2 regions of the Bacillus pfraonensis genome follow, and region 2 is predicted to be linked to the other one. Evidence: a T-box and tRNA genes for the amino acid it is inferred to sense, from the RefSeq annotation. Region 2 holds a T-box; the other holds one or more tRNA genes.
What was found. A T-box is a leader RNA that pairs with one kind of tRNA and senses whether it is charged. The one in region 2 lies ahead of argS (arginine--tRNA ligase), so its partner is inferred to be a tRNA-Arg.
Positions count from the first base shown of each region.

Region 1: it encodes a tRNA-Arg, which carries the amino acid that the T-box ahead of argS (arginine--tRNA ligase) is inferred to sense. The anticodon was not compared.

Region 1 covers NZ_JAHCDO010000003.1:251,864-255,384, reverse strand. Annotated here, with positions in the region: gene spoVAC (stage V sporulation protein AC) at 1-433, opposite strand, end outside; gene KFD70_RS03890 (YhcN/YlaJ family sporulation lipoprotein) at 468-956, opposite strand; gene KFD70_RS03885 (DUF1657 domain-containing protein) at 1,072-1,278, opposite strand; tRNA gene KFD70_RS03880 (tRNA-Arg) at 1,461-1,536, shown strand; gene rpoN (RNA polymerase factor sigma-54) at 2,048-3,355, shown strand; gene KFD70_RS03870 (glutaredoxin family protein) at 3,365-3,521, shown strand, end outside.
Region 2 covers NZ_JAHCDO010000001.1:233,749-237,269, forward strand. Annotated here, with positions in the region: gene KFD70_RS01155 (hypothetical protein) at 1-100, opposite strand, end outside; gene argS (arginine--tRNA ligase) at 335-2,023, opposite strand; T-box leader at 2,069-2,282, opposite strand; gene KFD70_RS01165 (class I SAM-dependent methyltransferase) at 2,323-3,099, opposite strand; gene KFD70_RS01170 (BrxA/BrxB family bacilliredoxin) at 3,148-3,521, opposite strand, start outside.

The DNA of each region.
Region 1 (3,521 bases), on a different contig from region 2:
TAACAAAAGCGGCGAATACACCAAATAAAATAACGGACCCCGCCAATTTAAACATGTTGCCACCTACTCCAAGGACAAAGCCTTCTGTTTTATGTTCAATACAAGCGGATATAACAGAATTTCCAAATCCAGTAACAGGTACCGCTGTACCAGCACCTCCAAATTGTGCGAGGCGGTCATATACACCAAAGCCCGTAAGCAACATAGAAATAAAAATTAGTGTTGCTACTGTAGGATTTCCCGCTGACCTTTCACTAAAATCAAAATAGGTAATATAAAAGGTGGAGATAAGTTGACCGATTAAACAAATAAAACCACCTACAAAAAAAGCTTTTATGCAATTTTTTAAAACAGGCCTTTTCGGTTCACGTTGTTGTTCAAATTTTTTATATTCTTGTTGTACTGGTGTTAAGTCTTTATCTTTACTTGGCATGTGAATCCTTCCTTTTCCTTTAAAGAACGTACAATTAAGTATCAGAGTTCATTTCTGTGTGAACTGTCTTTAATTTCTTTATAATGTATTCTTTATCGGCTTCTTTTTTCTTAATTTGGTTTTCCAGTTTATCTAATAGGATGAAAATCTTTCGATCCGTACTGACATAGACATTGAAAGTAGGGTTCTCTTTTTTTAATTTCTTTTTGATTTTTGACTTTAATGGTCTTAACTGAAGCCGTTCATGATGCTCAGGTTTAACAGCTACGTAAAGATCTGTGTTAGAGTTAGCAGCTCTAGCTTCTAGTATTTCTTCCATGGCAAGTACCCTTTTTTTTGCGTCATGTGATATAGATTGATTAAAAGATTCTTCCATACTTACCTTCGTTAACTGCGGTTCTTCTTTTTTCTTTGTTTTCTTATGAGTTTCTTGTTTTACTTCTTTATCTAAAGCATGATTACATCCTGTTGTTGAGCCTAGTAAGAGTATAAATAACACGGTAATTGTGCTGAATTTTCGCATTGCAATCATTCCATTTCTATTGCTTTATGTAATTCGAGTGAAAAAGGATGATATGGAATCATCCTTTTTCTGTTTCTCAAACAGTGAGTACTATAAGATTAAACAGTACCTGCACTTATTGTTGTCCGTATTGAGGCTCTTCTTGCTGAACTTCTTCTACACGTGGATTTAAAGTATCAATAACGGATTGTGTTTGCTGCGCAGCTGTTTGAAAAAGTTGCTTCGCTTGTTGGTTGTCCGTATCAAGAGCGAACCCCTCTAAGCTTGCTTGTGCACTTTTTAACCCAGCGACAGTTTGTTTTAATTTTGTAATTACAGTCATCGAATGAAGCCTCCTTATGGAATATGAATTCAAAGGTTATGATTTGTGAATAGGGGTGAAAATATGATTTCCAAATTTAGGGTTTGTGCGTTAGTTTTGAAGAAATGGCGTAGGCCCTTTTTTGTATAATAGTAGTTGCGCACATGGACATAAGAAGATATAATTACCAGTATATTATTCATGCGCCCATAGCTCAGTTGGATAGAGCGGTGGTTTCCGGTACCACGTCTGTCGGGGGTTCGAATCCCTCTGGGCGCGTCAAAAAGTCCTAACTTACATTTGTAGGTTAGGACTTTTTTTATTGAGCGCTTACCAAGATATATAGGTGATCCGGCACACCATATCAACTGTTTGACCATATACACCATGATTATCTCGTCAAAAGCGATTTTATCTTGTTATATCTACTTATAAGAGTTAGTATTGGTATGAGGTAATAAATTTTCTATGTAGTTATTTTGATTTTCAAACGTATAAGTCACTGCTATGAAAACAAAAAGAGATACTCTCTTCACTTAGCATAGGGTTAAAAAAGGCCCTAACCGCATCTACGCATGATTGGATGCTCTCTTCCACCCCAAAAAGGAAGGTTTTATATCAGTTCTTTAATTTGTATTTATAATATTTTCTTTCAATATTATTCAATTTGCGGTTGTAAGATGGAAACGTCATTAATACATATAAATTAATAATATTTTGGAAAGGGTATCTGCATAGGATTCTCCTTTTAGGAAACTTATTGTACAATAGAAACAAGGGGGAGATTAGATTGAAGGCAAGTCTTTTACAAGAACAAAGCTTACGTTTGGCCATGACACAAGAGTTAAGACAAGCGATTACAATGCTCCAATATAATGTGCAGGAATTATCGGAGTTTTTGTATGAGCAATCGATGGAGAATCCCCTTATTGAGTTAAATGGCTTTGAGCGGGAAAAGAAAAAGAGTTCAAGCAAAAGTAAAAGTACAAGCAAACAAGTCGATAACCAAATGGAGATTTACAGTGTAGATTCTACGTCGATTCAGCAACATTTATTAGATCAATTACAGTATTATAAAATAGATGAAGAACAGCGAAAAACAGCTTCTTTCATCATTATGAACATGGATGAAAATGGTTATTTACAAGAAACGAATGAAGAATTAGCAGAGTTACTAACCGCACCTATTGATGTAGTAGAACGCTCTATGGAGCTCGTTCAGTCATTAGAGCCAGCAGGGGTGGGAGCGCGTAATATTCAGGAGTGTCTATCACTTCAATTGAAGCGCTTACAAAAGAGAGATGCATTCTCAGAAATGATCGTGGATGAATATTTTACGTATTTTGTTAAGAAAGATTGGCGAAAGCTTGCTCATCTTATGAAATGTAGTAATGAGGAATTACAGTCAGCAGTTGATTGTATTACATCGCTTCAGCCAAAACCAGGGCTTGCGTTTTCTTCTGAGAAGCCGCATTATATTGTTCCTGATATGGCTGTGAAAAAAGAAGGCGATCGGCTTGTACTGCAAATGAATGAACGTAACATGCCGAGAATTGAAATTCATTCGGAGTATAGTGCGCTTCTTCATAATAGTGAGAGTGAAGTTGCTACCTATGTATCTGAGAAGTACCAGCATGTACAATGGATTATGCGCAGCTTAAAGCAACGAAAACAAACACTTCTGCAAGTAATGGAAATTATAATGAAGAAGCAACGTGATTTCTTTTGGAGAGGTCCTGAGTATTTAAAGCCACTTTCTTTAAAAGAGGTAGCAGAGGAACTTGGCGTACATGAATCTACTATTAGTCGTGCTACACGTAATAAATATGTGCAAACGCCACATGGTTTGTTTGAAATGAAGTCATTTTTTAGTAACGCAGTGGTTACAACAGAAGATGAGGCGATTTCTACAAAGCGTGTCAAACAATTGATTCAGACGCTTGTAGAGCAAGAAAATAAGAAAAAGCCACTTTCAGATCAAAAAATTTCGAAATTGTTAGAAGAAGAGCATGAAATCGTTATTTCACGAAGAACGGTTGCGAAATATCGAGAGCAAATGAACGTTCCTGCTTCTTCTTTAAGAAAAACAATTGGATAGGTGAAGAAGATGAAAGTTGTTTTATATACGAAAACGGACTGTGGTCTTTGCGAAAAAGCAAAACAGCTTTTGAAAGAAGTGCAACATGAATATTCCTTTGAAATTGAGGAAATAGATATATATGAAGATGATGAGCTTTTAGAAAAGTATCAAATTATGATTCCCG
Region 2 (3,521 bases):
ATGTAGCGTTCTCTTGCTCTTCCTTATCAGAAAAATTCGAGCAGCCTACAACACCTAAAAACAATGTACATACCATGCAAGAAGCTATTAATTTTTTCAAGTTTCTCGTCCCCGTTCCTAGTATTTATATAAAAAAATACACATCGACAATTTACCCTACATGAACAGGCAGTTTATCAAGTATTTCTTCTCTGGGTTCTTTTTATTTCCTGCATATAAATTATGTATTCACTATTTAATCTAAGTACACTTCTACATCTCATAAAAAAAGGATACTATGCATTTTATAAAACATAGTATCCTTTAGCATTTTTAAATTATAAAATTGTTTTACTTACATCTCTTCCGGAGCACCCATTCCAAGTAAACGTAATCCTTCTTTTAACACAATCGTTACTGCATAAACAAGTGCAAGTCTGCTTTCCTTCTCTTCATTATCCTCTAAAATACGAACATTTCCATAATATTTATTAAATGCTTGTGCAACATCTAACAAATATTTCGCAATATGTGAAGGTTCATTTTTAGAAAAGGCTGTTTCAATCACCTCTGGGAATCTATTCAATAATTTTATCGTACTCCAACTATGATCATCGTTTAACGCAAACGATCCTACTTCAAATTCAGCACTTTCTTTTCGTAAAATGGAGCAAGCACGTGCATGTGTATATTGAACATATGGCCCTGTTTCTCCTTCGAATTTCAGCATTTTTTCTAAAGAGAACTCAATATTATGCATACGTTCATTTTTCAAATCATGGAAAATGATTGCACCGACACCAACTTGTTTTGCAACTTCCTCTTTTTGCTTTAAGTCTGGATTCTTCTCTTCTATATTTTGCTTTGCAAGCGTAATCGCTTCTTCTAATACTTCCTCAAGTAATACAACTTTCCCCTTACGTGTGGATATTTTTTTACCATCTTTTAAAATGAGTCCAAATGGTACATGAGCCATACCATCTACCCAGTTATAACCGAGTTTCTTTAATACGGTGAAAAATTGTGTAAAGTGCAAGCTTTGCTCTGCTCCTACTACATATAGCGCTTTATCAAATTCATATGTGTTTTGACGATAGAGTGCCGCTGTTAAATCACGAGTTGCATAAAGCGTGGCTCCATCTGATTTTTTAATTAAACATGGCGGCATATCCTCTTCTTCTAAATTAACAACTTGTGCTCCATCTGATTCTTCTAATAATCCTTTTTCTTCTAAGATTTCAACAAAGTCATCCATTTTATCATTGTAAAAGGCTTCACCTTGGAAATTCGTAAATTCAACACCAAGCAGTTCATAAATGCGAGAGAACTCTTTTAAAGATTCGTGGCGGAACCAGTTCCATAAAAAGACCGCTTCTTCATCACCATCTTCTAATTTCTTAAACCATGCACGACCTTCTTCTTCTAGCTCTAGGTTCTCTTTTGCTTCTTCGTGGAAATGAACATATAACTTAAATAATTCACGAATTGGATCTTCTTTTACAAGCTCTTCATTTCCCCATTTTTTATATGCGGTAATTAATTTTCCAAACTGTGTTCCCCAATCACCAATATAATTGATTCCTACAACTTCATATCCACACTTTTCGGCGATATGTTTTAAAGAATTCCCAATCATCGTTGAACGTAAATGCCCCATGGAGAACGGTTTCGCGATATTTGGTGAAGAGTAATCGATTACTACTGTTTTTTCTCGCCCAAGATGCCCCAGTCCATATTCTTCTTTTTTAGCTAAAATCATTTTTAATACATCATCGCTTACTATGTGACGGTTAAAAAATACATTCACATATGGTCCAACTGCCTCCACTTTTGTAAAAAATGAATCGTTTAAGTTCTCAGCGATTTCTTTCGCGATCATTGCTGGTGCTTTTTTATATTGCTTGGCGAGCATGAAACAAGGGAATGCAGCATCTCCAAATTCATCTTGCTTCGGAGTTTCAATTAGACCTGTAATCTGTTCCAATGATAATTCTGATTCAATCACTTCAAATAAACTTTTTGCGAATTTAATTTTATATTCCATGTTGCTCCCTCCTTAGTTTTGAAAACACAAAAAACTCGTCTCTAAAAAAGAGACGAGTTATCACCCGTGGTACCACCCTTGTTGTTCCAAAGAACCACTTTCCCGTTTATAACGAGGACAGGGGGCCCCGGCTTACTCTACTATTCATTTCAAGCAGCGTCTCCGAAGTGCGCTTCATCCGTTTCTCCGTACTAGGCTCCCACCATCCCTAGCTCGCTTTACTTATAAAACAGACTACTCTCTTCATCTACGACATCATATATAATTGATTATTGCTTATTATACATCTTTTCAAACAATTAGCAAGGTTCAATTACACCAAAATGAAATTTTGCACTTTTTCGCTTATGAACAAAGAAGTTATGTCGTTCAAATCGTGTACTACGAAAATGATCTTTTAGAACAACACGTTTCCTAGCAACACGCTTTGCTTCTGCAATCGTTTCGTCTGTAATATCATTATACAAAGCAAAGTGCTTTAACCCTCGAATTCCATCAGATTCAATTACTGTTTCTTCAAACATCGGATCCAGATACACAACGTCATAACTATCGTCTTCGGAGTTCTTTAGGAAATCAAAATGTTCGGTTTGCTTCACTCTAATTCTACGCATTGCTTCATCAATTTCTGGTATTCCCGCACACCACTGCTTTAAACCTTTATTCATGATATAAGCCATATAGCGATTTCCTTCAAGCCCCGTTACAGATCCATCTTCTCCAACAACATAGCTTGCTACAATACTATCTGATGCCATACCAAGCGTACAATCTAACACCGTCATTCTTTTTTCTAATTTTGCAGCTTCTACGAATGGATCATGTTCTCCCCGCATTAATCTTTTCACACGAAACATTGCAGAATTAGGATGGAAAAAGAACGATTCTTCTGTACCTTTTGGATAAATTGCTAAACGATTCTTTCCTACAACAAGTACATCTTGTCCAAACTGCTCATGTAGTTTCACTACAGATATATCATTACGTACAACAAAAGAAGATTGTAATTCTTCTGCTACTTTTTTTGCATAAGTTGTCATTTCCTTATTTGTTCGTCCTGCTGTTGTTACAATCATCTTTTCACCTCAAATATAAAGAAAAAAGGGAGAATGACTCCCCCTTTTTTAGCAATGCTTTTCAAAAGCCTGTTCTAAGTTATTAATGATTTCTTCCATTGTTGCTCCTTCAATTTCATGACGATGAATGAAGTGAACAACTTCTTTTCCTTTTAATAACGCCATAGATGGTGAAGATGGTGGAATATCTCCGAAGTACTCACGCATTGTAGCTGTTGCGTCTTTATCTTGTCCTGCAAATACAGTTACAAGATGATCAGGTTGTTTTTCAGAACGTACAACCGCTTGACCAGCTGATGGACGAGCTAAGCCAGCTGCACAACCACAAACAGAGTTTACAACCACTAATGTTGTACCTGTCACATTTTCCATATATTCTGTTACAGCTTCTTCAGTAGTTAATTCTTCAAATCCAGCACGCA